DNA from 3 places in the Pseudomonas sp. HC1(2025) genome. Region 2 is predicted to be linked to each of the others. Evidence: predicted binding sites of a transcription regulator. Region 2 holds the regulator's gene; each other region holds the start of a gene.
The links. Region 2 encodes FliA, which starts transcription of late flagellar genes. Its sites were predicted from a motif close to CTAAAGTTTNNNNNNNNNNNGCCGNTAA; they were not measured.
Positions count from the first base shown of each region.

Region 1 (10,288 bases), 470 kb from region 2:
ACGTAGCGGTTTTCGACGATATCCAGACGGCCGATACCGTGCTCGCCACCGATACGGTTCAGGGTCGCCAGTACGGTGGCCGGAGTCATTTCGACACCGTCCAGCGCAACGATGTCGCCGTTGCGGTAGGTCAGTTCCAGGTATTGCGGCTTGTCAGGAGCGTTCTCCGGAGAGACGGTCCATTTCCACATGTCTTCTTCGTGCTCGGTCCAGGTGTCTTCCAGCACGCCGCCTTCATAGGAGATGTGCAGGAGGTTGGCATCCATCGAGTACGGGGACTTTTTCTTGCCGTGGCGCTCGATCGGGATTGCGTGCTTTTCAGCGTAATCCATAAGCTTTTCACGGGACAGCAGGTCCCACTCACGCCAAGGAGCAATCACTTTCACGCCTGGCTTCAAGGCATAGGCGCCCAGTTCGAAACGCACCTGGTCGTTGCCCTTGCCGGTGGCACCATGGGAAATGGCGTCTGCACCGGTTTCATTGGCAATTTCGATCAGGCGCTTGGCGATCAGAGGACGTGCGATGGAAGTACCCAGCAGGTACTCGCCTTCGTAGACGGTGTTGGCGCGAAACATCGGGAAAACGAAATCGCGGACGAATTCTTCGCGCAGGTCGTCAATGTAGATCTCTTTGACGCCCATGGCTTGCGCCTTGGCTCGTGCAGGTTCGACCTCTTCGCCCTGACCCAGGTCAGCGGTAAAGGTCACCACTTCACAGTTATAAGTATCCTGCAGCCACTTGAGGATCACCGAAGTGTCCAGGCCGCCGGAATACGCGAGAACGACCTTGTTTACGTCGGCCATGCCATCACTCCACGGGGTTTTACGGAAAGGCGTCGATTCTACCGATCAAAACCGTGAAATTACAGGGGCGCGACAGCAAATGAAGATAAAGCGACAGATTATGTCGGGCGAGCGACGAATGGCCGCACCTAAGAGGTCGCAGCTGCGTTCGCCGGGCCCGCAGCCTGAGGCGCCGGCTTTTCTGGGGCGGGCACGCGGTCGAGGTGGATATTCACCCGTCGGTTCTTCGCCCGGTTGGCCGGATTGGTATTGGGTACCAGTGGATAACGTTCACCGTGGAAACGCAGCACGATCTGCGACTCGGGGATGCCGTTGGCCTTGAAGAAGTCCATCACGGCCAAGCCCCGGCGTCGGGACAGGTCACGATTGGTCAGGCGGTTGCCGCTGTTGTCCGAATGGCCGTCCAGTTCGATATGGTTGACCGTAGGGTCGGCCTTGATGAACTCAAGCATCACCATCAACTTGGCCTTGGCGGCCGGGTCCAGGTCGATGCCGCCGCCCGGAAAGCCGACTTCAGCCTGCTTGACCTGCTCGAAGTTCATCGGCAGCAACTTCGCGGTACACAACTGGTAGTCGCTGTAGGCCTTGTTAAAGCGTACCGGCAGCAGGCGGATCTCCGAATAACCGCCATCCCGCGAATAGTGGCGCACGGTCGGGCTGCGGCCATCGAGCAAGCCATTTAACAGGCGCCCGGCCTGGGCCTGGGAACTGTTGAACAGCACATCACCACTGCCGGCCCGCACGGCGCCGAGGTTGATATCACCGCGCCCAGGCTGCCACGGCGCGGCCGCCGCCAATAGTGTTGCAGAGCCGACGCCCAACGCACCGTTGTAGGCTTTCAAACGAAATGTCGCCTGCTCGCCGGCCCGGCGCACGAACTCACCCGAACCAAAATCGGCGATAGGTTGGCTCAAGCGGCACTCGAACTTGTCGCCTTCCACCTTCCACTCAATATTTTCCAGGCGCGTCTGGAACGTCAGGGCCATCGCGGGCAGGCTGGCGAACACGCTGAGCAGGGCTAGATATTGCTGGCGCACGGGCGGCTCCACTGGTTTCTACAACACAACAAGGCGTCATACATCGTTAAGGCATACCCAGGGATATCGGTCGCGTCCTGCAAAACTTGATAGCGAGTGCCTGCAAGAGTCTTTTCCGGTAGCATTCCCACCAGATTGACCCGCCTGGAATCCCCAATGTCCGACCGCCTGACCCTGCTGCGTCCCGACGACTGGCATATTCATCTTCGCGATGGTGCTGCGTTGCCCCAAACCGTGGCCGATGTTGCGCGCACGTTTGGCCGCGCCATCATCATGCCTAACCTGGTACCTCCGGTGCGCAATGCCGCAGAAGCCGACGCCTATCGCCAGCGCATCCTCGCTGCGCGGCCGGCCGGCAGCCGCTTCGAACCGTTGATGGTGCTCTACCTGACCGACCGCACCCAGCCCGCCGAAATCCGCGAGGCCAAGGCCAGCGGTTTCGTACACGCTGCCAAGCTGTATCCGGCCGGCGCCACGACCAACTCCGACTCCGGCGTGACCAGTATCGACAAGATCCTGCCCGCCATCGAAGCCATGGCCGAAGTGGGCATGCCGCTGCTGATCCACGGTGAAGTCACCCGTGGCGATGTCGATGTGTTCGATCGCGAGAAGATCTTCATCGACGAACACATGCGCCGTGTGGTCGAGCTGTTCCCGACCCTCAAGGTGGTGTTCGAGCACATCACCACCGCAGACGCCGTGCAGTTCGTCACCGAGGCGTCGGCCAACGTCGGCGCGACCATCACCGCGCATCACCTGCTGTACAACCGCAACCACATGCTGGTGGGCGGGATCCGGCCGCACTTCTATTGCCTGCCGATCCTCAAGCGCAACACCCACCAGGTGGCGTTGCTCGATGCGGCTACCAGTGGCAGTGCGAAGTTCTTCCTCGGCACCGACTCGGCGCCCCACGCCCAGCACGCCAAGGAAGCGGCCTGCGGCTGTGCCGGCTGCTACACCGCTTATGCGGCGATCGAGCTGTACGCCGAGGCCTTCGAGGCGCGTAACGCCCTGGACAAACTCGAGGCTTTCGCCAGCCTCAATGGCCCGCGTTTCTACGGCCTGCCGGCGAATACCGACCGTATTACCCTGGTCCGTGAAGACTGGACCGCCCCCACCAGCCTGCCATTTGGCGAGCTGACCGTTATCCCGCTGCGCGCCGGTGAAACACTGCGCTGGCGCCTGCTGGAGGAACACAAGTGAGTGAAGACCATTACGACGACGAACAGGAACACGGTGGCGGCGGTTCGCGCCATCCGATGGCCGAGCGTTTTCGCGGCTATCTGCCTGTCGTTATCGACGTAGAAACCGGCGGCTTCAATTGCGCTACCGATGCGCTGCTGGAAATTGCAGCAACCACCATCGGCATGGACGAACAGGGCTTTGTGTATCCAGAACACACCCATTTCTTCCGCGTCGAGCCGTTTGAAGGCGCCAACATCGAAGCCGCAGCCCTGGAATTCACCGGGATCAAGCTCGACCATCCGTTGCGCATGGCCGTTAGCGAAGAAGCGGCATTGACCGATATCTTCCGTGGCGTACGCAAGGCCTTGAAGGCCAACGGCTGCAAACGCGCGATCCTGGTCGGCCACAACAGCAGCTTCGACCTGGGCTTCCTCAACGCCGCCGTGGCGCGCCTGGACATGAAGCGCAACCCGTTCCACCCGTTCTCCAGCTTTGACACCGCCACCCTGGCTGGCCTGGCTTATGGCCAGACCGTACTGGCCAAGGCGTGCCAGGCAGCCGGTATCGACTTCGACGGTCGCGAGGCCCACTCAGCTCGCTACGACACCGAGAAGACTGCCGATCTGTTCTGCGGCATCGTCAACCGCTGGAAGCAGATGGGCGGCTGGGAAGATTTCAGCGACTGATTGAATCGCCAAATCCCACGCATAAAAAAACCGGCCCTCTCAGGCCGGTTTTTTTTCACCGCGAACCTGGCTTACAGCTTGCCAGCGTTCTCGGTCAGGTAAGCCGCAACGCCTGCTGGCGAAGCGTTCATGCCTTTGTCGCCTTTTTTCCAGTTGGCTGGGCAGACTTCGCCGTGCTCTTCGTGGAATTGCAGAGCGTCGACCAGGCGGATCAGCTCTTCCATGTTACGGCCCAGCGGCAGGTCGTTGATGATCTGCGAGCGCACAACGCCCTTGTCGTCGATCAGGAACGCGCCACGGAAAGCCACGCCGCCTTCGGACTCAACGTCGTAGGCCTTGGCGATGTCGTGCTTCATGTCGGCAGCCATGGTGTATTTGACTTTGCCGATGCCGCCATCATTGATAGCGGTGTTGCGCCAGGCGTTGTGGGTGAAATGGGAGTCGATGGAAACGGCGACCACTTCAACGTTACGCGCCTTGAAATCGTCCATGCGGTGATCCAGGGCGATCAGCTCGGACGGGCAGACGAAGGTGAAGTCCAGCGGATAGAAGAACACCAGGCCGTATTTGCCTTTGATGGCTTCAGACAGCTTGAAGCTGTCAACGATTTCGCCATTGCCGAGGACGGCTGGGACGTCGAAATCCGGGGCTTGTTTGCCGACGAGTACGCTCATTGGTTATCTCCTGATGGTAATTGAAGTAAATGGACCGCCCTTGAGTCTGCCGCGAATTGACGACAGGCCTGTGACGCGATCACGCTTCGTAAAGACCGACCATCATACCTGAAAAAAGCCGTTCGTCAGTGTGGGGGCCAGGGCGGGCAACGGTTTGAGAAAGCACTTTGACAATCATTCTCGTTAACATTAAGATCCATCGCACTTAAGCCTTAAACCGCGATGGTTCTCCCTTATGTATGTCTGCCTCTGCACTGGCGTCACCGACGGACAAATCCGCGAAGCGATCTATGAAGGTTGCTGCAGCTACAAGGAAGTGCGTGAAACCACCGGCGTTGCCAGCCAATGTGGCAAATGTGCCTGCCTTGCCAAGCAAGTGGTACGGGAAACCCTGACAAAACTGCAGGTAGCCCAGGCGGCGATCCCCTACTCGGCAGAATTTACACACGCCTGAAACAGCCTATTTTAAAGAACCGGACTTAGTGTCCGGTTTTTTTATGCCTGTAATTCAAATAGTTAGGGCCAAGACGCGGAACACAAACATTCTTATTCCGATTAATTTTCATTTATTATTCAATAACTTAGGTTTGACACCAGTAATTGTGCAGCTCAAACTCCGCCCTATATACAACGAACACAGGGCAGGACCCCAATCATGAAAGGCGACATCTCAGTCATCCAGCAACTCAACAAAATCCTTGCCAATGAACTGGTCGCGATCAATCAGTACTTCCTGCATGCACGCATGTATGACGATTGGGGTCTGGAAAAGCTCGGCAAGCGTGAGTACAAGGAATCGATCAAGGCCATGAAGGACGCGGACGCGCTGATCAAGCGCATCCTGTTCCTCGAAGGCCTGCCGAACGTCCAGGACCTGGGCAAGCTGAACATCGGCGAGCACACCCTGGAAATGCTCAACAGCGACCTGGGCTTCGAGCGCAAGAGCCATGCCGACCTCAAGGCCGCCATCGCCCATTGCGAAACCAAGGGCGACTTCGGCAGCCGCGAACTGCTGGAAGATATCCTCGAAGACCAGGAAGAACATATCGACTGGCTGGAAACCCAAGTTGGCCTGATCGACAAAGTGACCTTGGAGAACTACCTGCAATCGCAAATGGGTGAATAACCCATCGCCTGCCGGTAAACATCAGGCACAAAAAAGCCCCGCTCTCGAATGAGAAGCGGGGCTTTTTATTGCGCGCCGATTACGCTTCGGTCTTGGCTGCCGCTTTTTCAGCAGCATCCTTGATCAGCGCTTGCAACGAACCATCAGCCGCCATTTCGGTAATGATGTCGCTACCGCCGACCAGCTCACCGGCCACCCACAGTTGTGGGAAAGTAGGCCAGTTGGCGTACTTGGGCAGATTGGCGCGGATTTCCGGGTTTTGCAGGATATCGACGTAAGCGAACTTTTCGCCACACTGCATGACAGCCTGGGAGGCCTTCGCGGAGAAGCCGCACTGCGGGGCATTCGGCGCGCCCTTCATGTAAAGCAGAATGGTGTTGTTAGCAATCTGCTCTTTAATCGTTTCGATGATATCCATGGAACACCTCGGCTGGAACTTTGCGACTCACAGGTCGGCACGGTGGCGCATTGTAACGCAAAATCCCAGCGTGGTGCTCGGGCTCCCCGACAGACTCACTGCGTCACGCCGCCGCGACCTGCACCGGCACGCCATTCAATGCCGCGTTGCCCGACAACTCATCCAACTGCCGCTCATCCGTCAGGTCGTTGGCGCTGGCCCCCGGCTGCGCGCTGGCAATGTTCATGTGCACGCCCGGCCGATCATGACCCCAACCGTGGGGCAGGCTGACCACGCCGGGCATCATCTCCAGGCTGGCCAGCACTTGCACCTCGATCATGCCGATCCGCGAACTGACCCGCACACGCTGCCCGTCACTGAGCTGGCGATTGGCTAAGTCATCCGGGTGCATCAGCAACTGGTGCCGCGGCTTGCCCTTCACCAGCCGGTGATAGTTATGCATCCATGAATTATTGCTGCGTACGTGCCGGCGGCCGATCAACAGCAACTCATCGACCTTGGGCAACGGCAATGCGGCAAACCGCGCCAGGTCCGCGAGGATCACTGCTGGCGCCGCCTGCACCCGACCATTGGCGGTTTTCAAGCGCGCGGCCAGGTTGGCCTTCAGCGGCCCCAGGTCCAGGCCGTGGGGATGCTCGGCCAACATCGCCACTGACAACTTGTGCGTGGAGGCGTCGCCATAGGCTCCCGCCCGCAGGCCCAGGTCAATCATCTGCGCCGGCGCCAGGGTCGGCTTGAGCGGGTTGCCGGTGCGGGCCGCAAACGCTTGGGCCAGGCCGACGAAAATCTCCCAGTCGTGCAGTGCACCCTCGGGCTTGGGCAGAATCGCCCGGTTGAAGCGCGTGACGTTGCGCACTGCAAACATGTTGAAGGTGGTGTCGTAGTGATCGTTTTCCAGGGCCGAGGTCGATGGCAGGATCAGGTCGGCATAGCGTGTGGTCTCGTTGATATACAGATCGACACTGACCATGAACTCCAGGCCGTCCAGCGCCTGCTCGAGTTGCCGCCCATTGGGCGTGGACAGCACCGGATTGCCAGCCACTGTCACCAGTGCGCGGATTTGTCCTTCGCCCTCGGTGAGCATTTCTTCGGCCAGGGCCGACACCGGCAACTCGCCACTGTACTCGGGACGCCCGGACACCCGGCTCTGCCAACGATTGAAGTGCCCGCCGGACGTGGCCGCCACCAGGTCTACCGCAGGCTCAGTGCACAAGGCACCGCCGACCCGGTCCAGATTGCCGGTAACCAGGTTGATCAACTGCACCAGCCAGTGGCACAAGGTACCGAACGCCTGGGTCGACACCCCCATGCGCCCGTAGCAGACAGCCTTGTCTGCCGCCGCAAAATCCCGCGCCAACTGGCGAATCTGCTCGGCCGGCACCGCGCATTGCGCGCTCATGGCCTCGGCGGTAAAGCCCGCGACAGCGCGGCGCACCTCGTCCAGGCCATCCACCGGCAAGTGGCTGTCGCGGGTCAGGTGCTCGCTGAACAATGCGTTGAGTAACCCAAACAGCAACGCCGCATCGCCACCGGGGCGCACAAACAGATGCTGGTCGGCCATGGCCGCCGTCTCACTGCGCCGGGGGTCGACCACCACCACTTTGCCGCCACGTGCCTGAATGGCCTTCAGGCGTTTCTCCACGTCCGGCACGGTCATGATGCTGCCATTGGAGGCCAGTGGATTGCCGCCAAGGATCAGCATGAAGTTGGTCTGGTCGATATCCGGGATGGGCAGCAACAGGCCATGGCCGTACATCAGGTGGCTGGAAAGGTGATGGGGCAACTGGTCTACCGATGTCGCAGAGAAGCGGTTGCGCGTCTTCAACTGCCCGAGGAAGTAATTGCTGTGGGTCATCAAGCCATAGTTATGCACGCTGGGGTTGCCCTGATACACCGCCACCGCATTGTGCCCATGCCGCGCCTGGATCCCCGCCAGCCGTTCGGCCACCAGGGCGAAGGCCTCGTCCCAGGGGATCGGCTGCCATTCGCTGCCCACCCGCAACATGGGTTGGTGCAGGCGATCGGGATCGTTCTGAATATCCTGTAGGGCCACGGCCTTGGGGCAGATATGGCCGCGGCTGAAGGTGTCCTGTGCATCACCCTTGATCGAGGTGATGGCAATACTGCCATCATCCGAGGTGGTGGTTTCCAGGGTCAGGCCGCAGATGGCTTCGCACAGGTGGCAGGCACGGTGATGGAGAGTCTTGGTCATGGCCAGTCTCTTTATTAGGGCTTTGGCCCGACTATGAGCCGCGCCCATCGGCGGCGCCAGCAACGTTCGCCCCGTGAATCAACGGGCATCAGGCCAGGCCATGGGTAAGCATGAGCAAATGTTTCAGAAACCTCCCACACCGCCCAGGAAACCGACCCAACCTGGCCCGGGGCCGCCATCACACATTGCAAAAGGTCGCGGCGCCAGTGTACAAATGACCCGCTGCTGTCCGTAAACAGGCCTCAAAAGTGCAATTCCCGCCCCTTTGAACACCCCTAAAAAACCGTAGCCTATTGGTAAGACGCGACATTTAGTGTCAATATCGCGCCTTCCCCTATTTCGTCGCCCCGTGCGGCTTTCGCCGCAGGTCTCGCCCGTTGTCACAATAAACAAGGCTTTGAGTATCTGCGGTCTGTTGCAAAAAGGTAGTTAATGATGAGCGCAAGGCACTTTCTCTCCCTGATGGATTGCACGCCCGAAGAGCTGGTCAGCGTGATCCGTCGAGGCATTGAGCTTAAAGACCTGCGTAATCGCGGCGTACTGTTCGAGCCTTTGAAAAACCGCGTACTCGGGATGATTTTCGAGAAATCGTCCACCCGTACCCGCCTGTCCTTCGAAGCCGGCATGATCCAGCTCGGCGGCCAGGCCATTTTCCTGTCGCCACGGGACACCCAACTGGGCCGTGGCGAGCCGATCAGCGATTGCGCCATCGTCATGTCGCGCATGCTCGATGCGGTGATGATCCGTACCTTCGCCCACAGCACCCTCACCGAATTTGCCGCCAACTCGCGGGTGCCGGTGATCAACGGCCTGTCCGATGACCTGCATCCCTGCCAGTTGCTCGCCGATATGCAGACGTTCCTCGAACATCGCGGCTCGATCCAGGGCAAGACCGTGGCCTGGATCGGCGATGGCAACAACATGTGCAACAGCTATATAGAAGCGGCGATCCAGTTCGACTTCCATCTGCGCATCGCCTGCCCCGAGGGCTATGAGCCGAGCGCCGAATTCCTGGCCAAGGCCGACGCCCGCGTACAAATCGTGCGTGACCCGAAAGACGCGGTGATCGGCGCGCACCTGGTGAGTACCGACGTCTGGACCTCCATGGGCCAGGAAGACGAGACCGCCAAGCGCTTGGCCCTGTTCGCACCTTATCAAGTCACCCGCGAATTGCTCGACCTCGCCGCGCCGGATGTGCTGTTCATGCACTGCCTGCCGGCCCATCGCGGCGAAGAAATCAGCCTCGACCTGTTGGACGACTCGCGCTCCGTCGCCTGGGACCAGGCAGAAAACCGCCTGCACGCCCAGAAGGCCTTGCTGGAGTTCCTGGTCCCACCGGCGTACCACCACGCATGAGCCAGCCACTTCTGCTGAATCTACGCAATCTGGCATGCGGCTATCAGGACCAACGGGTGGTGCAAAACCTCAACCTGCACCTTAACGCCGGCGATATCGGTTGCCTGCTGGGCTCCTCGGGCTGCGGCAAGACCACCACCCTGCGGGCGATTGCCGGGTTCGAGCCGGTGCACGAAGGCGAGATCAACCTGGCCGGCGAAGTGATCTCCAGCGCCGGCTTTACCCTGGCCCCGGAGAAACGTCGCATTGGCATGGTGTTCCAGGACTACGCGCTGTTTCCGCACCTCTGCGTGGCCGACAACATTGGCTTCGGCATTCGCAAACACCCGCACAAAGAGCGCGTGGTCGCCGAGCTGCTGGAATTGGTCAACCTGAAGAACCTGGGCAAGCGCTTCCCCCACGAACTGTCTGGCGGCCAGCAACAGCGCGTGGCCCTGGCCCGTGCGTTGGCGCCGGAGCCGCAATTACTGCTGTTGGACGAACCCTTTTCCAACCTTGACGGTGAACTGCGGCGCAAGCTCAGCCATGAAGTGCGCGACATCCTCAAGGCGCGTGGCACCAGTGCGATTCTGGTCACCCATGACCAGGAAGAAGCGTTTGCCGTGAGCGATCACGTCGGCGTGTTCAAGGAAGGCCGGCTGGAGCAGTGGGATACGCCCTACAACCTCTATCACGAACCGCTGACGCCCTATGTCGCGAGCTTTATTGGCCAGGGTTATTTCATCCGTGGCCAGTTGAGCACGCCGGAGTCGGTCAGCACCGAGTTGGGCGAGTTGCGCGGTAATCGTGCC
Region 1 covers NZ_CP196017.1:4,594,381-4,604,668, forward strand. The annotation lists gene ACSSVH_RS20585 (argininosuccinate synthase) at 1-803, opposite strand, end outside; gene ACSSVH_RS20590 (flagellar protein MotY) at 932-1,840, opposite strand; gene pyrC (dihydroorotase) at 1,997-3,043, shown strand; gene rnt (ribonuclease T) at 3,040-3,711, shown strand; gene ACSSVH_RS20605 (peroxiredoxin) at 3,783-4,385, opposite strand; gene ACSSVH_RS20610 (bacterioferritin-associated ferredoxin) at 4,621-4,839, shown strand; gene bfr (bacterioferritin) at 5,041-5,511, shown strand; gene grxD (Grx4 family monothiol glutaredoxin) at 5,591-5,929, opposite strand; gene ACSSVH_RS20625 (molybdopterin oxidoreductase family protein) at 6,033-8,141, opposite strand; gene argF (ornithine carbamoyltransferase) at 8,577-9,497, shown strand; gene ACSSVH_RS20635 (ABC transporter ATP-binding protein) at 9,494-10,288, shown strand, end outside.
Region 1: the regulator FliA is predicted to act here: its motif matches at 1,904-1,931, upstream of ACSSVH_RS20590 (flagellar protein MotY).

Region 2 (10,288 bases):
GCCGAACAGATCCTGATCGGTGCCTTGATGGGCTTCTCCCTGACTCTGTTCTTCCAGGCCTTCGTGATTGCCGGGCAAATCGTCTCGATCCAGATGGGCATGGGCTTCGCGTCCATGGTCGACCCCACCAACGGCGTGTCGGTGGCGGTGATCGGGCAGTTCCTGACCATGCTGGTGACCTTGCTGTTTTTGGCCATGAACGGCCATCTGGTGGCGTTTGAGATCCTCACCGAGAGCTTCACCACCTTGCCGGTGGGCGAGGGGCTGATCGTCAATCACTTCTGGGAAGTGGTCGGCCGCCTCAGTTGGGTGCTGGGCGCGGCGTTGCTGCTGGTACTGCCGGCGATCACCGCGTTGCTGGTGGTCAACATTGCCTTCGGCGTGATGACCCGCGCCGCGCCGCAGTTGAATATCTTCGCCATTGGTTTCCCGCTGACCCTGGTGTTGGGCCTGGGGATTTTCTGGATCGGCCTGGCCGACATTCTCAATCAGTATCAACCGCTGGCCAGTGACGCCTTGCAGTTCTTACGTGATCTGGCACGGGCGCGCTAAGCCATGGCCGAAAGCGAGAGTGGTCAGGACAAGACAGAAGACCCCACGGAGAAACGTAAAAAGGACTCCCGGGAAAAGGGCGAGATTGCCCGCTCCAAAGAGCTCAACACCCTGGCGGTGATGCTCGCCGGTGCCGGTGGCCTGCTGATCTACGGCGGCGGCCTGGCCCAGGACTTGATGGAGATCATGAAGCACAACTTCTCCCTGCCCCGGGATGTGCTGCTGGACCCGCGCGCCATGGGCATCTACCTGCTGCACTCGGGGAAGATCGCGATCCTGGCCGCGCAGCCGGTGCTGATCACCTTGCTCCTGGCGGCGATCATCGGGCCGATTTCCCTGGGTGGCTGGCTGTTTGCGGCCGGCAGCCTGGCGCCTAAATTCAGTCGGATGAACCCCGGTGCGGGGATCAAGCGCATGTTCTCCGCCAAGGCTGTGGTAGAGCTGCTCAAGGCCCTGGCGAAATTTTTTATCATCCTGTTCGTGGCGCTGGTGGTGTTGAAGTCAGACATCGACGACTTGCTGCGCATCGCCCATGAACCGCTGGAGCTGGCGATCATCCACAGCGTGCAGTTGGTGGGCTGGAGCGCATTGTGGATGGCCTGCGGCCTGATCCTGATTGCCGCAGTGGATGCGCCGATCCAGCTGTGGGAAAGCCACAAGAAACTGCTGATGACCAAGCAGGAAGTGCGCGACGAGCACAAGGACCAGGAAGGTCGGCCGGAAGTGAAGCAGCGCATCCGCCAACTGCAACGCGACATGTCCCAGCGCAAGATGATGGCTTCGGTGCCGGATGCAGATGTGGTCATCACCAACCCGACCCACTACGCCGTGGCGCTCAAATACGACGCCGAGAAGGGCGGCGCGCCGCTCTTGCTGGCCAAGGGTAGCGACTTCACTGCCTTGAAAATCCGCGAAATCGCCCAGGCCAACGACATCCTGCTGTTGGAATCGCCGGCGCTGGCGCGTTCGATCTTCTATTCCACCGATCTCGATCACGAGATCCCGGCCGGGTTGTACCTGGCGGTGGCCCAGGTGCTGGCCTATGTCTACCAGATTCGCCAATACCGCGCGGGCAAGGGCAAACGCCCGGATCCGCTCAAGGACTTGCCGATTCCGCCGGATTTGCGGCGCGATTCTTGAGTCTTCTGCTGCCTCTTTCGACGTCATCGCGGGCAAGCCCGGCTCCCACATTTGATCGCATTCCAATGTGGGAGCCAGGCTGGCCCGCGATGGCGTCGGAACAGGTGTTTACCGTTCGTCCAACTCCCTTCCGACCTGTCAACTTTGACAGTAGCCAGCCCCCGTGCAGGGCGCTTTGATAGACCGGGAACAGGCACTGATTTGGGAGAAGGGCAATGGCAACGGGTACGGTGAAGTGGTTTAACGATTCAAAGGGCTTTGGATTCATCACGCAAGACGCCGGAGGAGAGGACCTGTTTGTGCACTTCTCGAGCATTCAAAGCAACGGCTTCAAGTCGCTGGCGGAGGGCCAGAAGGTGGAATATGAGGTTGTAGAGGGTCCGAAAGGCAAGCAGGCATCAAACGTGCGTCCACTCTGATGGTCGTTCCCACGCGCCTGCGTGGGAACGATCTCGTCCCTGAAGCAAAAGTTGGAAGGCTTCTTGCAATACCGCCTTCAGGACGCCTCTCGGCGTCAAAAGTTTGCTTCAAGGTGACGAGGAATACCGGTGGATCGCTCTAATATGTTCAACACAGCCCGTGGCACTCTGACGGACCTCTCGCGAGGCAATCTGGGTGTGCCGTTGTTGCTGTTGGTCATGCTGGCAATGATGATGTTGCCGATGCCGCCGTTCCTGCTGGACGTGTTCTTCACCTTCAACATTGCCCTGTCTATCGTCGTGCTGCTGGTTTGCGTGTACGCGCTGCGGCCTTTGGACTTTGCGGTCTTCCCCACCATTTTGCTGGTTGCCACGCTGCTGCGCCTGGCCCTTAACGTGGCCTCCACGCGGGTGGTGATGCTGCACGGCCAGGACGGCCACGCCGCCGCCGGCAAGGTGATCCAGGCCTTCGGCGAGGTGGTGATCGGCGGTAACTACGTGGTCGGTATCGTGGTGTTTGCGATCCTGATGATCATCAACTTCGTGGTGGTGACCAAGGGCGCCGGGCGGATTTCCGAGGTCAGCGCGCGTTTTACCCTCGACGCCATGCCCGGCAAGCAAATGGCGATCGACGCCGACCTCAACGCCGGCCTGATCGACCAGAACCAGGCCAAGGCCCGCCGCTCGGAAGTGGCCCAGGAAGCCGAGTTCTATGGCTCCATGGACGGTGCCAGCAAGTTCGTGCGCGGCGACGCCATCGCCGGCCTGTTGATCCTGTTTATCAACCTGATCGGCGGCATGGCGGTCGGTATCTTCCAGCACGGCATGACCTTTGGCGATGCAGGCAAGGTTTACGCCCTGTTGACCATTGGTGACGGTTTGGTGGCGCAATTGCCATCACTGTTGTTATCGACAGCTGCGGCGATCATGGTCACCCGTGCGTCCGGCTCCGAAGACATGGGCAAGCAGATCAACCGCCAGATGTTCGCCTCACCCAAGGCCCTGGCCGTGGCGGCCGGCATCATGGCGATCATGGGCATTGTGCCGGGCATGCCGCATTTCTCGTTCCTGACCATGGCCGCGCTGGCCGCCGGCGGGGCGTACCTGTTCTGGAAAAAGCAGAACACCATCAAGGTCCAGGCCTTGAAAGAGGTGGAGCGCCAGCAAGACCTGCTGCCGTCGCCGGCCCGCGCCCAGGAAACCAAGGAGTTGGGCTGGGATGACGTGACCCCCATCGACATGATCGGCCTGGAAGTCGGCTACCGCCTGATCCCCCTGGTGGACCGCAACCAGGGCGGCCAGTTGCTGGCGCGGATCAAGGGCGTGCGCAAGAAGCTGTCCCAGGACCTGGGCTTTTTGATGCCCACCGTACATATCCGCGACAACCTCGACCTGGCCCCCAGTGCCTACCGCCTGACGCTGATGGGCGTGACCCTGGCCGAAGCCGAGATCTACCCCGACCGCGAACTGGCGATCAACCCCGGCCAGGTCTTCGGCACCCTCAGCGGCATAACCGCCAAAGATCCGGCTTTTGGCCTGGACGCGGTGTGGATCGAAGTCAGCCAGCGCAGCCAGGCGCAGTCCCTGGGCTACACCGTGGTCGATGCCAGCACGGTGGTGGCGACCCACCTCAACCAGATTCTGTACAAGCACTCCCACGAGTTGATTGGCCACGAAGAAGTCCAGCAACTCATGCAATTGCTGGCCAAGGCCTCGCCAAAGCTGGCCGAAGAGCTGGTGCCGGGGGTGTTGTCGCTGTCGCAACTGCTCAAGGTGCTGCAAGCGCTGTTGGCCGAACAGGTGCCGGTGCGGGACATTCGCAGCATTGCCGAGGCTATCGCCAACAATGCCGCCAAGAGTCAAGATACTGCCGCGCTGGTGGCTGCGGTGCGCGTCGGTTTGTCGCGCGCCATCGTCCAAAGCATTGTAGGGCTTGACTCTGAGCTGCCTGTGATCACCTTGGAACCAAGGTTGGAACAAATATTGCTCAATAGTATCCAGAAGGCAGGGCAGGGCCAGGAAGAGGGCGTCCTGCTGGAGCCAAGCATGGCTGAAAAGCTGCAGCGTTCGTTGATTGACGCCGCACAGCGCCAGGAAATGCAGGGCCAACCGGTGATTCTGCTGGTGGCAGGCCCCGTCCGGGCGATGTTGTCGCGGTTTGGACGCCTGGCAGTACCGAATTTGCACGTTTTGGCTTACCAGGAAATTCCTGACAATAAGCAAGTGACTATCGTCGCGACAGTAGGGCCCAACGGCTGAGGTAGTGGGTTATGCAAGTAAAGCGTTTTTTCGCCGCCGATATGCGTCAGGCCATGAAGCTGGTTCGTGATGAACTGGGCGCCGACGCGGCTATTATCGGTAACCGTCGCATTGCCGGCGGTGTCGAGCTGACGGCTGCCCTGGATTACAAACCCCAGGCCTTGGCGCCGCGCGTGCCGAACATGGAACTCGAAGACGAGTTGCGCAAGACCGCCTCGCGTATTGTCTCGGCCCAGGCCGAGCTGAGCATGCGTGGCGACAGCGATGCGACCACCAATCGCCAATTGTTTGCCGGCCTGCCGCTGACGGCGGCCGAACCACTCGTCGAACCGACTTTTGTCGAGCCGCCACGTCCCGCCGCGCCAGCACCGGCCGCTGCGGTTGACCAGCGCGTGTTCGACTCGATGCGTTTTGAGCTCAATGGCCTGCGTGAACTGCTGGAAGTGCAGTTGGGCTCGCTGGCCTGGAACCAGTTGCAAGGCAGCAAGCCGCAACAGGCCAACCTCTGGCGTCGCCTGCAACGCATCGGCCTGTCCGGCCCGTTGTCGCGCGACTTGCTGGAACTGACCACCGGCATAGAAGAGCCTCGCCAGGCCTGGCGCATGTTGCTGGCGCACCTGGCGCGGATGATCCAGACCCCGGAAATCGAACCCCTTGAAGAAGGTGGCGTGATTGCCATGGTCGGCCCTGCCGGCATGGGCAAGACCACCACCCTGGCCAAGCTGGCCGCCCGTTATGTCCTCAAGTACGGCGCCCATAACATTGCGCTGGTGAGCATGGACAGCTACCGCATCGGTGCCCAGGAACAGCTCAAGACCCTGGGCCGGATCCTCAATGTGCCGGTGACCCATGTCGACCCGGGCCAGTCCCTGGCCAACGCCCTCGACCCGCTGCTGCGCAAGCGCGTGGTGCTGATCGATACCGCTGGCCTGCAAGCCAGCGACCCGGCATTGCGCATGCAACTGGAAAGCCTGGCCGGGCGCGGGATCAAGTCGAAAAATTACCTGGTACTTGCAACAACCAGCCAGAAACAGGTTCTGACTGCTGCGTACCACAGCTACAAACGTTGTGGGCTGGCCGGTTGCATCCTGACTAAGCTGGATGAAACCGCAAGCCTGGGCGAAGTGTTGAGCCTTGCCATCAGCCATGAATTACCGGTCGCCTACCTGACCGACGGGCCGCGGATCCCGGATGACTTGCATCTGCCGCGCCGTCATCAGTTGGTCAGCCGCGCGGTCAGTGTGCAAATGCAGGACGAACCCAGTGAAGAGGCGATGGCGGATATGTTCGCCGACCTCTATCACAACCCAGCCAAGCGGGTCGGCTGAACGGCAACATGCAACACAGTGCAATGTACCTACATCGATGGTCTGCTACCGCGGCCACCCTATGTAGCCTGCGGCTAAGCAAGACAAGGTAAAGAAAGAACATGGGCAGCATGCATCCCGTACAGGTGATCGCGGTGACCGGCGGCAAAGGTGGCGTCGGGAAAACTAACGTGTCAGTGAATTTGTCCCTGGCCCTGGCAGAGCTTGGCCGCCGCGTCATGCTGCTGGATGCCGACCTGGGCCTGGCGAACGTTGACGTTCTGCTGGGACTGACGCCCAAACATACCCTGGCCGATGTCATTGAAGGCCGCTGTGAGCTGCGCGACGTGCTGTTGCAGGGGCCTGGGGGGATTCGTATCGTCCCGGCCGCCTCCGGCACCCAGAGCATGGTGCATCTGAGCCCGGCGCAGCACGCCGGCCTGATCCAGGCCTTCAGTGATATCGGCGACAACCTCGACGTGCTGGTGATCGACACTGCCGCCGGGATCGGCGAGTCCGTGGTCAGCTTCGTGCGCGCCGCGCAAGAAGTATTGCTGGTGGTCTGCGACGAACCCACCTCGATCACCGACGCCTACGCCCTGATCAAACTGCTCAACCGCGACTACGGCATGAACCGCTTCCGCGTGCTTGCCAACATGGCCCAGAGCCCGCAAGAAGGGCGCAACCTGTTCGCCAAGTTGACCAAGGTCACGGATCGCTTCCTCGATGTCGCCTTACAATACGTCGGCGCAGTTCCCTATGACGAGTGTGTGCGCAAGGCTGTGCAAAAGCAGCGTGCAGTCTATGAAGCGTTCCCTCGTTCGAAATGCGCGTTGGCGTTCAAGGCAATTGCTCAGAAGGTCGATACCTGGCCACTGCCCGCCAATCCCCGGGGGCATCTGGAGTTTTTCGTCGAGCGATTGGTGCATCAGACGAGTGCGGGACCGGTGCTATGACAGCCAGCGGCTACAACCTTTACAAAAAATCAGCGCGTGACAGCCAGGGCGAATTGATCGAGCGCTATGCGCCCCTGGTCAAGCGCATTGCCTACCACCTGCTGGCACGCCTGCCCGCCAGTGTCCAGGTCGAAGACCTGATCCAGGCGGGGATGATCGGCCTGCTCGAAGTGTCGACCAAGTACGACGCGAGCAAGGGTGCGAGTTTCGAGACGTATGCGGGTATCCGTATCCGTGGCGCGATGCTCGATGAAGTGCGTAAAGGTGATTGGGCGCCGCGTTCGGTCCACCGCAATACCCGGATGGTGAGTGACGCAATTCGCTCAATTGAAGCAAAAACCGGTCGAGACGCTAAAGATCACGAAGTTGCGGCCGAACTCCAATTGAGTCTCGACGATTACTACGGGATTTTGAACGATACCTTGGGCAGCCGCCTGTTCAGTTTCGACGACCTGCTGCAGGACGGCGAACATGAAGGGCTGCACGAGGATGGCGCGAGCGCTCACCAGGAGCCTTCACGCGACCTGGAAGATGAACGCTTCCAGGGCGCCCTGGCAGAGGCGATTGCCAATCTGCCGGAACGTGAGCGGCTGGTGTTGGCGCTGTACTACGACGAAGAGCTGAACCTCAAGGAAATCGGTGAGGTCCTGGGGGTCAGCGAATCGCGGGTCAGCCAGCTACATAGCCAATGCGCGGCCCGCTTGCGGGGGCGTTTGGGAGAGTGGCGAGCGCGCTGACAGGCAGTGTGGGGACAGTGCGAACGATAACCGCCACGGCGCAAGCCCGGCGGGAGCGGCCCGTGATGTGCCCCAGCAGTCCTTTTTGTGTAATGCCTGTTGAATGATATGGCGCGCCCAGGTGCTGGACGCGTTTAAGACTGCTTGGAGGTCGAATTGGACAAGAACATGAAAATCCTCATCGTTGATGACTTCTCAACGATGCGGCGGATCATAAAAAACCTGTTGCGTGACCTTGGGTTCACTAACACGGTCGAGGCGGATGACGGCATTACGGCGATTCCGATCCTCAACAGCGGGAGCATCGACTTTCTGGTAACCGACTGGAACATGCCTGGCATGACCGGTATCGATCTGCTGCGCCACGTGCGCGCTGATGAAAAGCTGCGCAGCCTGCCTGTGCTGATGGTGACCGCTGAAGCCAAGCGTGAACAGATCATCGAAGCCGCCCAGGCCGGGGTCAACGGCTACGTGGTCAAGCCATTCACTGCACTGGCCTTGAAAGAGAAGATTGAAAAAATCTTCGAACGCATCGGTCATTGATGCTGCCACGGGGGAGCTATGGAGCATAAAGAATCATCGCAGGCCGACTTTGAGTCGACCCTGAAAAAACATGCTCACCAACTCGTCGAAAGCCTGGAAAAAGGCCAGTTCGGCGACGCAGTGCAGTTGATCCATGAGCTCAACCAGACCCGCGACCGCGGCCTGTATCAGGAAGTGGGCAAGCTCACCCGTGAGTTGCACAGTGCGATCGTCAATTTCCAGATCGACCCGCACATGCCCCAGGCCGAGGAAATCTCGCAGATCACCGATGCCACCGAACGCCTGTCCTATGTGGTCAGGCTGACTGAGGCGGCAGCCAATCGCACCATGGACCTGGTGGAAAACGCCACGCCCCTGGTGAACGGCATGGCCAATGAGGCCAAGGCGTTGAGCGCTGACTGGGGTCGCTTCATGCGGCGCGAAGTGGGTGCTGAAGAATTTCGCGAGCTGGCGCGCCGGGTCGAGGGTTTCCTGTCACGCAGCGAGCAGGAAAACCGCACGGTTTCCAGCAACCTCAATGACATCCTGCTGGCCCAGGACTACCAGGACCTGACCGGCCAGGTGATCAAGCGCGTGACCCTGCTGGTCACCGAAGTGGAAAGCAACCTGCTCAAACTGGTGCTGATGGCCGGTCAGGTCGACCGTTTTGCCGGCATCGAACACGACCGCGAAGCGATCCTCTCGGAAAAAGATCCACAAAAACACCTCGCCAAGGGTGAAGGTCCGCAGATTCATGCCGATAAACGTGAAGACGTTATGTCAGGTCAAGATGACGTAGACGATTTGCTGTCCAGTTTAGGCTTCTAAGGAGCACGCAATATGAGCTTCGGCGCCGATGAAGAAATCCTTCAGGATTTCCTTGTAGAGGCCGGCGAAATTCTAGAGCAGTTGTCCGAGCAACTGGTCGAGCTGGAAAGCCGACCGGATGATGCGAACCTGCTCAATGCAATTTTTCGCGGTTTTCACACTGTAAAAGGGGGCGCCGGCTTCCTCCAGCTCCATGAGCTGGTGGAGTGCTGCCACATCGCCGAAAACGTGTTCGACATCCTGCGCAAGGGTGAGCGTCACGTTGATTCGGAATTGATGGACGTGATCCTCGAAGCCCTGGACGCGGTCAACGGCATGTTCAATGAAGTGCGCGAACGCGCACCGATTACGGCTGCCACCCCGGAACTGCTGGCCGCCCTGGCGCGCCTGGCAGAGCCTGCCGCTGTATCTGCCGCCCCGGTGGTTGAGGCGGCGCCTGAGCCGGTGGCTGAGCCCGACGTTACCGACAGCGAATTCGAACAACTGCTGGACTCCCTCAATGCCGTCAAGGCCGAGGCACAAGCACCGGCAGCGGCTGCGCCGGCCATGGTGCCGACCAGCGAAGACATCACCGACGCCGAGTTCGAGTCATTGCTCGACCAGTTGCACGGCAAGGGCCAGTTCGCCCCGGACGCCGTGGCAGCCACACCGGCGCCTGTGGAGCCGGCAGCGCCAGCGGCCAGCACCGACATTACCGACGACGAATTTGAAGCACTGCTGGATCAGTTGCACGGCAAAGGCTCGTTTGCCGCCGATGCCCTGCCGGCAGTCGCTGCGGCGGTTGCACCTGCCGCTGCCACGCCTGCTGCTGCGGCACCGGCGGCGGATGGCCTGATCACCGACCATGAATTTGAATCCCTGCTCGACGAATTGCACGGCAAGGGCAAGTTCTCCGAAGTAGCGCCTGGCGCCGCAGCCACCGCGACCGCCACCGCAGCGGTGGCCAAGCCGGCACCCGCTGCCGCCAAGGCTGCTGCACCGGCTGCGGCCCGTGCCGCCGCCCCGGCGCCAGCCCGCGCGCCGGCAGCTGCCGAGAAAGCCCCGGCCAGTGAAGCCGAAACCACCGTGCGGGTCGATACCGCGCGCCTGGACGACATCATGAACATGGTCGGCGAACTGGTGCTGGTGCGTAACCGCCTGGTGCGCCTGGGCCTGAACAGCGGCGACGAAGCCATGCAAAAGGCCGTGTCGAACCTCGACGTGGTCACTGCCGACCTGCAGACCGCGGTGATGAAGACGCGCATGCAGCCGATCAAGAAGGTTTTCGGGCGCTTCCCGCGCCTGGTCCGTGACTTGGCCCGGCAGTTGAAGAAAGAGATCGCCCTGGAACTGGTGGGCGAAGAAACCGACCTCGACAAAAACCTTGTCGAGGCCCTGGCCGACCCGCTGGTCCACTTGGTGCGCAACGCGGTCGACCACGGTGTGGAAACCCCCGAAGAGCGCGAAGCCAGCGGCAAGCCGCGCCTGGGCAAAGTGATCCTGGCCGCCGAACAGGAAGGCGACCATATCCTGCTGTCGATCACCGATGACGGCAAAGGCATGGACTCCAATATCCTGCGCGGTATCGC
Region 2 covers NZ_CP196017.1:4,122,957-4,133,244, reverse strand. The annotation lists gene fliR (flagellar biosynthetic protein FliR) at 1-552, shown strand, start outside; gene flhB (flagellar biosynthesis protein FlhB) at 556-1,692, shown strand; gene ACSSVH_RS18275 (cold-shock protein) at 1,908-2,111, shown strand; gene flhA (flagellar biosynthesis protein FlhA) at 2,256-4,370, shown strand; gene flhF (flagellar biosynthesis GTPase FlhF) at 4,382-5,698, shown strand; gene fleN (flagellar synthesis regulator FleN) at 5,800-6,633, shown strand; gene fliA (RNA polymerase sigma factor FliA) at 6,630-7,370, shown strand; gene ACSSVH_RS18250 (chemotaxis response regulator CheY) at 7,539-7,913, shown strand; gene ACSSVH_RS18245 (protein phosphatase CheZ) at 7,932-8,720, shown strand; gene ACSSVH_RS18240 (chemotaxis protein CheA) at 8,733-10,288, shown strand, end outside.

Region 3 (10,288 bases), 160 kb from region 2:
TCAATGGGCGCATATATTTAACCGGTTAGTTCAGGGGAGCGGTTTTTGGAATTGGCCGCAACATGTGTGTTAGGACAAGGTTTGCGGACAAATGTTCAACCTGAATTGCAAAGAGGCCGCATCATGCCTCAGATTTGCCGGTTCCTTGGCGTCAATTCTGTGACAAATATTGAACTGACTACAGGCTTTATGCCAGTACTCATTATCAAATTTGCGGACTGGTTAGAAAACTTTTCTGCGCAGTATTCGCAGCGCAGGCTCTCGATGCCCGAGGGTCTTGCGGCGCACATCCTATAGCAATGTGGCCTTTTGCCCTTATTTTTAAGACTAGTGGCAAATGGCCGATTTGCGCGCCCAGGCGACATAAGGTCGGGCGACAGGTGAGGTGAGGAGGGCGGGGGTGAATCGGTTGTTCAGCGCAGAACCGGGTCGAACTTGAAGCGACGCCCGACAATTGCGGCAATCACCCACGCGCTGGCGAACACGGCGCAGGCGCCTAGGGAAAGGGTGTGCCAATCATTCGACGTGGCGCTGAGCCCCATGACGCCGGTGATGAGGGTCAGAATGAAAAACAGCCAGGTGGTCTTGGTCATGATCGGCTCGCTTAGAAAATCCAGTGCTCAGAAGTGCCGGCGGCCTGCGCGCCTTGTGCCAACTGAACAGAGGGTTGCCCATTGGCTGTCATCACTGCCAGTTGCGCGCGTTGCTGGGTCTGGTGGCTGCCTGTGTGGCTGATCTGCGCTGCATCGCTATCGCCACTGGTCTGGAACTGGAACATCACCAGTACCGCCAGGGCCAGGGCATTCAGAAGCAGGAGGGTGCTGTTCATGGGTGTTTCCCCGTGTTCATGTGCAGGACAGATTGTTAAGGGTAAAGAGTGCAGTCATCGTGCCAGCTGCTATTTTGATAAAAATCCTTAAAAAACAGTATGTTAGATTGATCTCAAAAGTATGGCTCGTTGCAAGATGCAATGATGGCCTTTCGTGCTAGTGCATTTTGCACGATGGGTCTTGGCAGCCCTGTAGGCAGGAGGTGGGCGCGTTAACGGCTTACGCCTAAAAAGCTTGCGGACGACATGACAAAACTCACCTTGGCCGTTAACATGCACGCCGTCTGTCGCGACGCCATTTGGCCTTGCGCCTGTCATAAGTCCCAGTAGCTCAATTGGATAGAGCATCCCCCTCCTAAGGGGAAGGTTGGCCGTTCGAACCGGCCCTGGGACACCATTTGCAGTCTCGCCTCCACCCTGGCCGAGACGCTGAAAAACCCCGATCAGATTTTGCTGGCGGGGTTTTTTTATGGGCGGCTGTTTTCTTGGCCGCTTGGCCAGTGCCTTTGGGTTGGCTGGCGAGATATATTGTTAAAACCTTGTACCTCGCCCCCGGTCTGGATGCGTCTGACACGTAGCTGAACAGCGAAGGAACTGTTGGGTGCCAAGTTCATCGAAGGCTGCATGCTTCGGTGATCCCGAGGTTGTGCCGCTTGCTGGATCAAAATGCCCCTGGGTGCCTGTGTAGTTGGGTGCCTGGGCTTAACGACGCTTCGCCCTCAGGCTAGTGCGAATTGCCTGACACCCACTGCAAGGAGCCGCTCGGAACGCCGATGCGCCAGATCTGGAAATCTTTTCGAGCCCTTTATTTCGCCTCCTTGATGATGCTGATCGGCTCCGGCCTGCTCAGTACTTACCTGGCCTTGCGCCTGGCGGCGGATAACGTCGACAGCCTATGGGTCGGTGCGCTGATGGCGGCCAACTATTTTGGCCTGGTGCTGGGTGGCAAGATCGGGCATCGCCTGATCGCCCGCGTTGGTCATATCCGGGCCTATGCCACCTGTGCCGGGATTGTCGGTGCGGCGGTGCTGGGCCATGGCCTGGTGGACTGGCTGCCGGCCTGGATCGTGCTACGGATAATCGTCGGCCTCGGCATGATGTGCCAGTACATGGTGATCGAGAGCTGGCTCAACGAGCAGGCGGATGCCAAGCAGCGTGGCGTGGTGTTCAGCGGCTATATGATCGCGTCGTACCTGGGCCTGGTGCTGGGCCAGCTGATTCTGGTCATGCACCCCCAATTGGGGCTTGAGTTGCTGATGCTGGTGGCGCTGTGTTTTGCCCTGTGCCTGGTGCCGGTCGCCATGACCCGGCGTATTCACCCCGCGCCCTTGCATCCGGCGCCGATGGAGCCGCGCTTCTTTATCAAGCGCGTGCCGCAGTCTTTGAGTACGGTGTTGGGGGCGGGCCTGATCGTCGGCTCCTTCTATGGCCTGGCGCCGCTGTACGCGGCCCAACAGGGCTTGAGCACCGAGCAGGTCGGCCTGTTCATGGGTAGCTGCATTTTTGCCGGCCTGTTGGTGCAGTGGCCGCTGGGCTGGCTGTCCGATCGCTATGACCGCGCCTTGTTGATTCGCTGTTTCGCCCTGTGCCTGGCGGTGGCGGCATTGCCGCTGGCGATCATGACCCAGGTGCCGCTGGAAGTGCTGTTTATTGCCGGGTTCCTGTGCTCGTTGGTGCAGTTCTGCCTCTATCCGCTGGCCGTGGCATTTTCCAATGACCATGTCGAAGGTGATCGCCGAGTGTCGCTCACCGCGATGTTGCTGGTGACCTACGGGGTGGGCGCGAGTATCGGGCCGTTGCTGGCCGGCGTGGTGATGAAGCTGTTTGGCAACCAGATGCTCTATGCCTTCTTCAGCCTGTGCGCATTGATCCTGGTCTGGCGTATTCGCCCCAAGGCTGTGACTAACCTGCATCAGGTGGACGACGCGCCGTTGCACCACGTGGCCATGCCCGACAGCATGTCCAGTTCGCCATTGGTGGCAGCCCTCGACCCGCGTGTGGATGAGCAGGTGGTCCAGGACCAGATGCAAACCGCCGCGCCAGAGCCTGCGCCCGACGCAGAGCCGGAGATGGAGCCGCAGCCCGAGCCCGAGCCGCCGGAGCATCCTGACCCGGATGAACACCCGCATGACCTGAGCCGGGCCCGTCCCTGAAACAAAAAACGGGCAGTTCCCAAAGGAGCTGCCCGTTTTTTTGTGCCTGTGGTTTGGCGCTTACATGTCGTCGTCTTTATCGAACCGTCGCGCCTCGCGCTGCAGTTGGTAGACAAACCGCTCAACCTGGCGCTGCACCAGGCCGCTCATGTTGTGAAAGCGCACACCGGCAAAGGTGGTGTTGATCCTTTCTTCGAAGTGCAGGTAGCGCAGCTCCACCGCCGTGGTCATGCTGCCGAAGGGCAGGGCGGCGATAAAGCGGTCGTACACCTGGCCCAGTTGCAGGCGCTCGGAGATATCACCTTCAAAACGCAGCTTGCAGCCGGTGGCGGAGATATCCAGCAGCTTGCCACTGATAGGTGCCTTGAGTTTCTCGCCACCCAGTTCGATATTCACCAGTTGCGCCAGTTTCAATGCCGCGCGAAAGGCATTGCGGCGCTGATGGTAGACCACTTCTTCTGGCAGGCTGCCTTTATAGATGCGGTGGCCGTCCTTTGCGCCGATGGTCAGCGGGCCATTGCTGTCCCAGGCCACGCGCACGCCTTCGTGAAAGCCTTCGATACGAAATGCTTCGCCATTCTCCAGATAGCGTTCACCTTCGGGCGGGATCATTTCGTCCAGGCTCAGGGTCTTGCTGTCCTTGTCGACATCCACCAGGTAGCTTTGGAAGCGCTGGTTGCGTTCGTGGAAGGTGATGATCAGCGGGTCGTGGCTCTCTTGCAGCAGCCGCAGGGTGCTGGCAATTTCCAGAGGGGTGGTGAGGACCTTGGGGGGCTGCGGAGCATCTTCCGCGCTAAGGGTGTTGAACACGGTTCTTCCATCTCCAGACAAAATACGACTACACGCAAGAACCGGCATTTTGCCAGCATGTGGCACGCCTTGATAGGGCGCGCAATAAACCGGCGTCAGGCTTGGCTGAGGGTGCTGGGCTTGACCAGCCGTGAGGTGGAGCCCTGGGCGTTATACAGTGCTGGAGGTTCGCCGCCATGGAGGATGCGCAGCTGGTTGGCGGTGGTGGCTTGCTGCAGTTGGATCGACTGGCCATTGAGCACATTGGCTTGCTGGCAGTTGATCAACAACTCATTGAGCGCTGCGCTCTGGGCCAGCAACTGGTCGCCGACCGACGAGTGGCTGGCCAACTGCTCCAGGCCGCTGTGATCAGCGGGCAGGCCCAGGCTGAGCAGGATCTGGCTGCGTTTCTGGCCGTGTTGTTCAAGCAGGATGATCAACGATTGCTTGCGTGCCAGGATATCTTCCAGCAGGCGCATATCGCGGCCGCACAGGGCTACGAATTCGTCTTGAAGCAGCTCCAGTAGGTGTTGCGCGGGAGCCAGGTCTTCAGTGATCAGGTGCAGCAGATTTTCGTCGTGCATGGCTGGCCTTGGGTTTTAAGCGTCCAAAAGCCTGGCGCAGGCCTTGGCCTAGCGCTCGGCTTTGATGATTTTGCCGGCTAAACGGTCGTTGTCGATCTGATAGCTGCCATCGGCAATCGCCTGTTTCAACTCGGCCACGCGGGCTTTATTGACAACTGGCTGATCGCGCAGCGAGTCCGTGATCTTCTGCAACTGTTGAGCCTCGTTGCTCAAATGCACCGATTCGCCACTTTGGGTCGAAGCGGTTTGTTCTGTCTTGGCGGGCAGTGCCGGGGCCTTGGCTTCAACGCTGTCCTTGGCCGCGTTGGTACGCGTGCCGCCGGGCGTTGCCTGGGCGCTGTTCAATCGGCTGAAATCAATGACCATGTTAAAAAACCTCTGGGTATTTGGACGCTTGCCATGTTTTCGGCCATACCCGGACAAACTTTAGGCTCGATCGACAATAAACCTGTGTACAGCGTGATCTCGGCACAGTGTAGGAAAAGCCAGCGTCCCACGCCAGTGATCTATAGCGCGACCTCCACCTGGCCAGGCGCTGTTACCCGGGCCTTGATCACGCGCTTGGAGTTGAGGTTCTTCACGCGAATCTGTTCGCTCATCCCGCCATTGGCCAGGGCTTCTCCCGGCATTTTCACGTTCAGGCCGCCACTGCTGGCGGATATCACCACCTGGTCACCTTTGCGCACCACTTCTGCCTGTTCCAGGTGAACCAGGGTGATGACCTGGTCGGTTACCATTGGTCGGGTCAGTTTCTGCCCGACCGCCTGGTCCACGGAGGTGAGGTAGCCCTGGCTGATCTGGCTGATGTCTCGCTCGCGCAGGGCCACGTCTTCAAAGCCGATGATGCCGGTACGCTTGAGCGGGCGAGTAACGGTCACTACGTCACGAAACAACCGGACCTGGGCCGGCACGAACACGGTCCAGGGCGAACTGCCGTCGCAGCGCACGCGCACGGTCACGCGACCAATGGGCTGGGCTGGGCTTTCCAGGGAGCCTGTCAATTCCTTGTCGCACATGGGCATGCGCAAACGCGGGTCCAGTTGGTTGACCTGGATTTCATAACGGCCCGGTGTCTGGGTGCTCGCCAGATAATCTTCTACAGTGAACTCAAGAAAGCCTTGAGTGACGCCGATAAGCAGATCAGGCAAGGTGACGTTGTCGGCGTGGGCCTGGTGGCCTGCGCCCAAGGCAAGCAACGCCATCCAGGCGCAGAGTAATCTGCGGTACTGTGGCGAGCGAAGGCGTCGGGAAACTGTCGTTTTGATGTCCATGGCCAATAAAAAGCAAAGCGCGTGCCGTTTCGTGTTGGGGGCGCGTCGTACCCGTAAGTTTTGTAGCGTAGGAGTCTGGGCATGGCGGGTGTAATGGATTCAGTGAACCAGCGCACACAGCTGGTAGGGCAGAATCGCCTGGAGTTGTTGCTGTTTCGACTCGATGGCAAGCAGCTATATGGCATCAACGTCTTCAAGGTGCGGGAGGTGCTGCAATGCCCCAAGCTCACCATAATGCCCAAGTCCAACCCGGTGGTGTGTGGCGTGGCCAACATCCGTGGCTCGACGATTCCGATTCTTGACCTGGCGATGGCCACCGGTTCTGCCGGTTTGCAGGATCGCGAGAACCCGTTTGTGATCATCACCGAGTACAACACCAAGACCCAGGGTTTCCTGGTGCGCTCGGTGGAACGTATCGTCAACATGAACTGGGAAGAGATCCATCCACCACCCAAGGGCACCGGGCGCGACCACTACCTCACGGCAGTGACGCGGGTCGATAACCAGTTGGTGGAAATCATCGACGTGGAGAAGATCCTCGCGGAAGTGGCGCCGACGTCGGAGCATATTTCGGTGGGTGTGGTGGATGAGCAGACCCAGCAGAAGGCCGTGTCCCTGCGGGTGTTGACGGTGGATGACTCGTCGGTGGCGCGCAAGCAGGTGTCCCGGTGCCTGCAGACCGTCGGTGTCGAAGTGGTGGCGCTCAATGACGGCCGCCAGGCGCTGGACTACCTGCGCAAGCTGGTGGATGAAGGCAAGAAGCCGGAAGAAGAATTCCTGATGATGATTTCCGACATCGAGATGCCGGAAATGGACGGCTACACCCTCACGGCCGAGATACGCAACGACCCACGCATGCAAAAATTGCATATCATCCTGCATACTTCATTGTCCGGTGTATTCAACCAGGCAATGGTCAAGAAGGTCGGTGCCGATGACTTCCTGGCCAAATTCCGTCCTGATGACCTGGCATCCCGGGTCGTTGAACGGATCAAATCTGCAGATCACGGCTAGGGGCTTTCTCCCTGGCGGTCACACGAGTTAAGAGGCGGTTTCATTGTCTACGGGTAATTTGGATTTCGAACAGTTCCGGGTCTTCCTGGAAAAAGCCTGTGGCATATTGCTCGGTGAAAACAAGCAATACCTGGTATCAAGCCGTCTCAACAAATTGATGGAGCAGCAGGGCATCAAGTCCCTGGGCGAGTTGGTACAGCGCATCCAGGGCCAACCGCGCAGCGGGCTCAAGGAGATGGTGGTCGATGCCATGACTACCAACGAAACCCTGTGGTTTCGTGACACCTACCCCTTCGAGGTGCTCAAGAACAAGGTATTGCCCGAGGCCATCAAGGCTAGCCCTGGCCAGCGCTTGCGCATCTGGTCGGCGGCGTGTTCGTCTGGGCAGGAACCCTATTCGCTGTCGATGTCCATCGATGAGTTCGAACGGACCAACATGGGCCAGTTGAAGGCCGGGGTGCAAATTGTTGCCACTGACCTGTCCGGCACCATGCTGACCAACTGCAAGACCGGCGAATATGACAGCCTGGCCCTGGGCCGCGGCCTGTCCCCGGAGCGCCTGCAGCGTTACTTCGACCCCAAGGGCGCCGGGCGCTGGGCGGTCAAGGCGCCGATCAAGAGCCGGGTGGAGTTCCGCTCGTTCAACCTGCTGGACAGCTACGCCAGCCTTGGCAAGTTCGACATCGTGTTTTGCCGCAACGTCTTGATCTACTTCTCGGCTGAAGTGAAGAAGGACATCCTGCTGCGCATCCACGGTACGCTCAAGCGTGGCGGCTATTTGTTCCTCGGCGCGTCCGAGGCGCTGAACGGTTTGCCGGATCATTACCAGATGGTGCAGTGCAGCCCAGGCATTATCTACCAGGCCAAGTGATGGCTTGAGCCGAGCCGACGCAAAAGGGAGCCCCCAGGGGCTCCTTTTTTTTGTCCGGCGATCCTGGGGCGTGCCCTGCTGGAACTGATGTTTCCTTCCTCACCACCCAGCATTGGGTGGGCAAATTCAGCCCGCCCAATACGAAAAGTCGTGTTTGCGACGGTGGGATTGACTCTTCGTCGCGCTCACCAGAAGGAGGGTGTATGGGAAACGTTTCATCAGGGTACGGTCCGCAAGGCGCACGGTTTGCATTCGATTCTTCAGTTGAACAGCGGCGTATCGATGACCCCTTGGCGGGAAGAGGGCAGGCAGGTTCAAGGCCTGTATTTGGCGCCCATGGCCCCAGGCCGCCGGGTATGAATTTTGTCTCGGGTAATCCCAGGGCTTCGAGCCAGCCTTTCAATTATGGCGCTTATCCATCCGGCGGTAATTCTGCCCTGGCTCACAACAATTTTTTTCCTTCCAATAGCGCGACGCCGGGGAGAAAAACCGCGGATATTTTTGGCGGTTTTTTCCAGAGTGAAAACGGCAACTGCGCCACTATTTCAGCCATCAAGGCCTCAATGCAGCGTTTTGGCCAGAAACCGACCGATATCTTCAAGGACGTGAAGAAAACCGCCAATGGCTACCATGTCACCATGCGGGATGGGAAAACCGTGGATTTGACCCGGCAGGAACTGCAACAGGCCACCCAGCACGCCGGGCTCAAAGGAAGTGATCCCGCGATGATCAAGGACGCCAGCTTTATATACGCCGTCAGTGCCAAGCGGGCGCAGAACGAAAACCACGAAGGATCAGGGCACAGCTATGCCAAGGCCTTGGACTCTCTTAAAAACGGTGAGTACACCAAGGATGTGTTTGTCCGGTTGGGCCTGAAGGATCATGTCAGGCAGGGGACTTTGCGCGACTTGCAAAGTGGCATGGTGGGTACGATAGACAAGGATGTGGGCGGTGCCGGTACCGCGCACTCGATGGCGGTAATTGGGGGAATGGAGGAGCGCTGGGGCAAAGTGGGACAGCGAGCCACAGCGGGCAAGATTTCCGATGGCAGGGGGCACGAATGGAAAGAGAACGTATTGGTTCTGACTTGATGGCACTCCTCCAGGCCACCTCCGCAGGAACCGGCAATCCGGCTCCTGCCGCTTTCTTTAAACGGCAATGCCCATTGCCGCTTTCCTGACGTTTCGCGGAAAAGCGTTGCCGCTTTTGCGCCATTGCCGCCGGCAATGCCTGCCTAACCCCTTGATTTATTGGGGTTGATAAACCTGGCATGGGGCTTGCTATAACCCTGTTACGAAAAGCAGGTCAGCCCCTAAAGGTTTCCGCCATGAGCATCAGCTTCGATAAAGCGCTCGGTATCCACGAACAAGCCCTGGGCTTCCGCGCCCAGCGTGCCGAAGTCCTGGCTAACAACATCGCCAACGCCGATACCCCGAACTACAAGGCTCGGGACCTGGACTTTGCCGCCGTGCTCGCCGCACAGAGCGACAAGACCAAGAACGGCTCCTTCGCCTTGAACATGACCAATAACCGTCATATCGAAGCCCAGGGCCTGAGCAGTGGCGATGAGTCGCTGATGTATCGCACGCCGATGCAGCCGTCGATCGACCAGAACACCGTCGATGCGCAGCTGGAGCAATCGAACTACGCCGAGAACTCGGTGAACTTCCAGGCCAGCTTCACCCTGCTCAACAGCAAATTCAAAGGGCTGATGTCAGCCCTGCGCGGAGAGTAAGCCATGTCTCTATCCAGTGTTTTCAATATTGCCGGTAGTGGCATGAGCGCCCAGACCACGCGTCTGAACACGGTCGCCAGTAACATTGCCAACGCCGAGACAGTGTCGTCGAGCATCGACCAGACCTACCGCGCCCGGCACCCGGTGTTCGCCACCATGTTTCAGGCCGGTCAGAACGGCGGCAGCGATTCGTTGTTCCAGAGCCAGGATGCTGCCGGCCAGGGCGTCCAGGTGCTGGGGGTGGTCGAAGACCAGAGCAACCTCGAAGCGCGCTACGAGCCCAATCATCCTGCCGCGAACGAAAAGGGCTACGTGTACTACCCCAACGTCAACGTGGTCGAGGAAATGGCTGACATGATTTCCGCCAGTCGCTCGTTCCAGACCAACGCGGAAATGATGAACACCGCCAAAGCCATGATGCAGAAGGTCCTGACCCTCGGTCAGTGATAAGGGGCGCTAAAGCATGTCTGTCACTAACGATGTGTCGAATCAGTCGACGATCCAGAGTCTGTTCGACTCCAAGGTCAAGGATGCCAAGTCCAGCCAGGGCAACCTGGCCGACACGGCCAAGGCGGCCTCGGGCAACCAGTCCCTGGGCAAGGATGCGTTTCTGCAACTGCTGGTTACCCAGCTCAAGAACCAGAACCCGCTGTCGCCCCAGGACAACGGCGCGTTCGTCGCGCAACTGGCGCAGTTCAGCAGCCTGGAAGGCATCAACACCCTGAACGACTCGGTGAACACCATCACCGGCAACTACAAGTCGTCGCAGGCACTGCAAGCCTCGTCGCTGGTCGGGCGTTCGGTGATTATCGAAACCAACAAGGCCATGGTCGACACCAGCAAGAGCTTCACCGGCTCGGTCGCCGTGGGTTCGTCGGTGGGCAACGTCACCGTCAAGGTCACCGACAAGGACGGCAAGCTGGTCAAGACCATCGATCTGGGCGCCCAGAGCGCCGGCAAGTCGGACTTTATCTGGGACGGCAAGAACGAGGCGGGCGAGCAGTTGGATTCCGGCACCTACACCTTCGCGGCCAGCACCAAG
Region 3 covers NZ_CP196017.1:4,281,179-4,291,466, reverse strand. The annotation lists gene ACSSVH_RS19085 (Arc family DNA-binding protein) at 1-13, opposite strand, end outside; gene ACSSVH_RS19080 (PA3371 family protein) at 414-593, opposite strand; gene ACSSVH_RS19075 (hypothetical protein) at 605-829, opposite strand; tRNA gene ACSSVH_RS19070 (tRNA-Arg) at 1,150-1,226, shown strand; gene ACSSVH_RS19065 (MFS transporter) at 1,603-2,982, shown strand; gene ACSSVH_RS19060 (flagellar regulator YcgR PilZN domain-containing protein) at 3,043-3,792, opposite strand; gene ACSSVH_RS19055 (flagella synthesis protein FlgN) at 3,888-4,355, opposite strand; gene flgM (flagellar biosynthesis anti-sigma factor FlgM) at 4,404-4,721, opposite strand; gene flgA (flagellar basal body P-ring formation chaperone FlgA) at 4,862-5,626, opposite strand; gene ACSSVH_RS19040 (chemotaxis protein CheV) at 5,708-6,640, shown strand; gene cheR (protein-glutamate O-methyltransferase CheR) at 6,684-7,511, shown strand; gene ACSSVH_RS19030 (hypothetical protein) at 7,715-8,602, shown strand; gene flgB (flagellar basal body rod protein FlgB) at 8,839-9,246, shown strand; gene flgC (flagellar basal body rod protein FlgC) at 9,250-9,693, shown strand; gene flgD (flagellar hook assembly protein FlgD) at 9,710-10,288, shown strand, end outside.
Region 3: the regulator FliA is predicted to act here: its motif matches at 4,758-4,785, upstream of flgM (flagellar biosynthesis anti-sigma factor FlgM).